One region of the Microbacterium sp. SY138 genome, then DNA from elsewhere that is predicted to be linked to it. Evidence: predicted binding sites of a transcription regulator. Region 1 holds the regulator's gene; the other holds the start of a gene.
The links. Region 1 encodes LexA, which represses DNA repair genes until DNA is damaged. Its sites were predicted from a motif close to TCGAACANNTGTTCGA; they were not measured.

Region 1 (2,458 bases):
GATCCGGAAGGCGTCACCCCGTCGATGGCGATGCGGTGGAGTGTCCAGCGGTCATCGGCGATGTCGGCGAAGACCAGTTCCGTGTCGCTGAGCCACTCGGGCTGCAGCGCCGCTCGCGAGGGGATCGTCCGCGGGAGGCCTCCGTCGACCTCGGCGACCTGCACGCGCGCGCTCTCCCACGGCATCTTCCCCCGTTCCCAGGCGACCCACGCGGCGCGGGTCCCGTCAGGGGAGAATGCGGGGTGGGCGAAGAACCCCTCGCCCTGCACGATCACGCTGACTGCGGACTCGTCTTCTGCGGCGGAGCCGTCGAGCGGGATCTCGACGATCGCACGGAGGTGCGGTGTGGTCGAGAGGTCTTCGCGCACGGCGAGCAGACGTCCGTCCTGCACGCGCAGACCTCCGTGCGCGGGACCGGCCGCGGTGAGCGTGACGAGATCCCCGTCGGGGGTCAGGCGGCGCACCCGCTGGTCTGAGGCGTCGACGAAGTAGAGCGTCCCCCGATCGTCCGCCGTCCAGGCGCCGCCACCGTATTCGTGCACGCGGGAGCGGGCGTTCCAGGGCGCGGGGAGGACCTCGGCGCCCGTGGAACTCCGTACCGTCACCCGTCCCTTCTCGGACGGCACCGACTCACCCCACCAGATCTCCGTGCCGACGAAGCGGGCGCCGTCGATGCGAGGAGAGGACGCCGCGACTGATGGTGCGGAGAAAGGCGAAGGCCAGGAACCGTAGGGGGACGACGTCATGCTTCGAGCCTATGGGGCGCTGGCACGAGCGTCACGCGGGGCGCACACGAAGGCCCTCCAGGGAACCGGGAGGGCCTTCGTCGTGCTCTCGTCTCAGACCGCGCGGAGCACCGCCACGATCTTGCCGAGGATCACGGCTTCATCGCCCAGGATGGGCTCGAACGCCGAGTTGCGCGGGAGCAGCCACGTGTGGCCGTCGCGACGGCGCAGCACCTTGACGGTGGCCTCGCCGTCGAGCATCGCCGCGACGATCTCGCCGTTCTCGGCGCTGTTCTGCGAACGGACGACGACCCAGTCGCCGTCGCAGATGGCGGCGTCGATCATCGACTCGCCGGAGACCTTGAGCATGAACAGGTCGCCCTTGCCCACCAGTTGGCGGGGGAGCGGGAAGATCTCCTCGACCTGCTGGTCGGCGGTGATCGGCACACCCGCGGCGATGCGTCCGACCAGGGGGACGAGTGCCGCATCGCCGACCGGGGTCGCCACGTCGGCGGGGTTCTCGGTGCTGGCCCCCGGCAGGTCGATGAGCACTTCCATGGCGCGGGTCTTCCCAGGGTCGCGACGCAGATAGCCGCTGAGCTCCAACTGCCCGAGCTGGTGGGTGACGCTGGAGAGGGACTTGAGACCGACGGCGTCGCCGATCTCGCGCATGCTCGGCGGGTAACCGTGGTGCGCGATCGAGTTCTGGATGACCTCGAGGATCGCCATCTGCTTCGGGCTGAGGCTCTTCCGGCGGCGCGTGCGCGGTGCCTCCGACTCGGGGGCAGAGTTCTCGCTCATGGTGCTCCTTCAGTGCGTGATCCGACGTCCCTCTTCGAATGTCGGAGGCCCGTGGTGGGGTGTCCTTATCGAAACCGTATCCGAGAAACGGGCCGATCTGGAAGATCTGTTCGAGCGTGTCGGCTCATTTCCGGATTCGGTTTCGAAGAATACTTGACAGATGTTCGAACTCGAAGATATCTTCGGTACGTAGCTTCGCATTCACGGCTCCCGGCCGAGACGGGAATGCGAACGCTACGCCAACTTCCCCGGCGGCCTCACCGCTCCGGGACAGGCTAAGGAGCACCACATGAGCAGCATCAGCTTCAGCACCGCAGCAGTCATTCCGGCGTCGACCCGTCCCACGACGCGACTCCGACTGACGACGCGTGGCCGCGCCGTGCTGCTGGCCTTCGCCTCGGTTCCGCTCGCGATCGGTATCGCCTTCGCGGCGCTCAGCGGCGGCAGCGCGATCGCTTCGGGAGCAGATTCGGCCGCCGTCAGCGTCGAGACCGTGACCGTCATGCCGGGAGACACTCTCTGGTCGATCGCCACCAGCGTCGCTCCCGATGCCGACCCGCGGGACGTCATCGGTGAGATCAGCCGGATGAACCTGCTGCGCGGTGGAGAACTCCAGATCGGCCAGACGCTCGCCATCCCGGCCCAGTACGTGAACTGATCCGACGGCGGCAGCACTGCAGCAACTTTGCGTCATCGAGGCGAGGCGCCGCTTAACATGGGAAGGGTGACCCTCTCCCTCAACGATCTCCCGCTACGTGACGATCTTCGCGGATTGACGCCATACGGCGCTCCGCAAGCGCCGCTCCCGATCGCGCTCAACGTGAACGAGAACACGCATCCGATCCCCGACGCGGTGGCGAGCGACATCCTCGACGACATCGCCGTCGCGATCCGCGACGTCAACCGCTATCCGGACCGGGAGTTCACGACGC
Region 2 (2,458 bases), 1.4 Mb from region 1:
GTCGGAGACCGGCACGATCGGCAGGTCGACGTAGCCGGCTCCTGTCCGGAGAGTGAGAACGATCGCGAGTCCGACCTGGGGGTGCGGCGGGGAAGTGCTGGTCTCCGCGCACGATACGGCGACGACATCCGCAGTGGGAAAGTCCCAAAGGGAGTCTGATCGACGCCAGCCGATGAGTCGCACCTGACCGGAATCGACGAGGACCACGAACTCCGCCGTCAGACGCGTGCCGCCCAGCGACCGCAAGACCGCCGTGGTTGTCGGAAACCGTACGGCGCGCACGGCGGAGCCGATCGGGAATCGAGCGGCGAGGTCGGACACACTCGGATCCTAGGCGATGACCTCGTGGAGCCCATCGCGCGGGCGGGCACTGATCACCGCGGCGATCAGTGCCCGCCGCCGAACTCGATCATCCCCACACCGACGGCGATGAGTGCGACGCCGACGGCCATCATCGCCGAGAAGTGGTCCTTGAAGATGACCCGTCCCAGCACGGCGGTCAACGCGACGCCGGCGGCGGCCCAGATTCCGTAGGCGACGCCCACCGGCATCCCCAGTGCCAGGATCGTGCCGAGCAGCGTGAACGCCGCGACGTAGCCGACGACGATCACGGGGATCCAACGGCGACGGCGCAGACCCTCGGATGCGCGCAGGCTCAACGTCGCGGTGACCTCGCTGACGATCGCGAGGGAGAGGAGCAGCCAGGTCACGGCGCCACCTCCCGGGTCTCGCGCGTGTGGGAGCCGAGCTCGACGAGCAGCACGCCGACCACGATCACGCCGACGCCGACGATCTGCACCGGTCCCAGCAGCTCGCCGAACAGCACGGTGCCGAGCACAGCGGTCAGCACGACTCCGATCGCCGACCAGATGCCGTACGCGACCCCGACGGCCATGCCGCGATCGAGCACCACCGACAGCAGCCACAGTGAGCCGGAGTAGCCCAGAACCACGACGATCAGCCAGAGCGGATGCGTGAATCCCTCTGCCGCACGCAGCGAGAGGGTCGCGGTGACCTCCAGCCCGATCGCGAGCAGCAGGGGCGGCCATGCCGAACGGCGAGGACGATCTGTCATCGGGGGCCTTTCGTGGAGGGTCCGAGGGGGAGAACGCGAGGGCGGCGTGCAGGATTCCCGGCGCGTGTGGAATCGACGGCGGTCGAGAGCGGGACGGGAGCGAGCTGTCGACGTCGGACAGGAGAGGGATCGTGTCACCGCTGATATGCCGGCATGGATTCGAATATAGCTTCGAATGTCGGTGGTGGTCGCGGTAAAATCGAGTATGTCGAATTTGACCGCGTTGCATGAGGCGATGTCTCGCTTGGATGAGGTGTGGGCGGGTGTGGGGGATTCGGGGGAGTTGTCGCGGGAGCAGTTGATCGTGGTGAGCGCGTCGATCGGGGTGTTGCGGCGTCGGTTGGATGCGGTGCATGTGTCGGTGGCGGCGTGTATTGCTCGGGAGTCGCGTGCGGAGTTGGGTGCGGGGAGTCTGGCGAAGCAGCAGGGTTTCCGTAGTCCGGCGACGTTGATCGCGGTGGCGACGGGGGTGTCGAGGGGTGAGGCGTCGCGTCTTGTCAGGGTGGGTGAGGCGACGGCGCCGCGGAGTGATCTTCTGGGGGCGCGTCTGCCGGCGAGGTATCCGTTGGTGAGTGCGGCGTTGGATGTGGGGGTGCTGGGGGCTCCGGCGGCGGCGGTGATCATCGCGGCGCTGGATCGGTGCCGGGTTGTGGCGGGGGTGGAGCGGATTGCTGAGGGGGAGCGGCTGCTGGTGGAGAAGGCGGCAGGGCTCGCGCTCGATGGTGTGCGCATGCTCGTGGTGCGGGTGGAGGCGTGGCTTGACCCGGATGGGGTGGAGCCGCGTGAGGACGAGCGCCGTGGCAGGCGGGCGTTGTCGCTGTTCGAGCGGGACGGGATGGTGCATCTGAACGCGGTTCTCGATGTGGAGACCGCGGCGCCGGTGGTGACGGCGATCCGGGGGTTCGTGACGGCGGTGTTCGCGGCGCGGAAGGATGCTCCCGATGCGGGCGCTCCTGATGGGGATCGGCGGACGGTTCCGATGATCCAGGCGGATGCTCTTTCGGTGTTCTGCGCGCATGTGCTCGGGTGTGAGCGGCGGGTTCCGGTGGCGGGTGCGAGGGTGATCGTGCGGGTGGGTCTGGATGATCTGGAGGCCGGGACCGGGTCGGCGACCGTGGATGGTGTGGATCAGCCGGTCAGTGTCGGGGCGGCGCGGCGGATGGCGGCCGGGGGCGGCGTGATCCCGTGTGTTCTCGGTGGGGACAGTGAGGTGCTCGATTGGGGGCGGGAGAAACGGTTGTTCACCCGGGCGCAACGGCTGGCGTTGGTGGAGCGTGACGGGGGATGCGCGATGTGCGGATTGCCGCCGGAGATGACGAGGGCGCATCACATCCGCTGGTGGACACGCGACCGCGGGCCGACCGATCTCTCCAACGGGGTGCT

Region 2: the regulator LexA is predicted to act here: its motif matches at 1,235-1,250, upstream of ABDC25_RS12475 (DUF222 domain-containing protein).

Annotation. Positions count from the first base shown of each region.
Region 1 covers NZ_CP155793.1:1,245,604-1,248,061, forward strand. The annotation lists gene ABDC25_RS05825 (prolyl oligopeptidase family serine peptidase) at 1-746, opposite strand, end outside; gene lexA (transcriptional repressor LexA) at 840-1,526, opposite strand; gene ABDC25_RS05835 (LysM peptidoglycan-binding domain-containing protein) at 1,816-2,184, shown strand; gene ABDC25_RS05840 (histidinol-phosphate transaminase) at 2,251-2,458, shown strand, end outside.
Region 2 covers NZ_CP155793.1:2,632,545-2,635,002, reverse strand. The annotation lists gene ABDC25_RS12490 (hypothetical protein) at 1-321, opposite strand, end outside; gene ABDC25_RS12485 (SMR family transporter) at 387-710, opposite strand; gene ABDC25_RS12480 (multidrug efflux SMR transporter) at 707-1,075, opposite strand; gene ABDC25_RS12475 (DUF222 domain-containing protein) at 1,281-2,458, shown strand, end outside.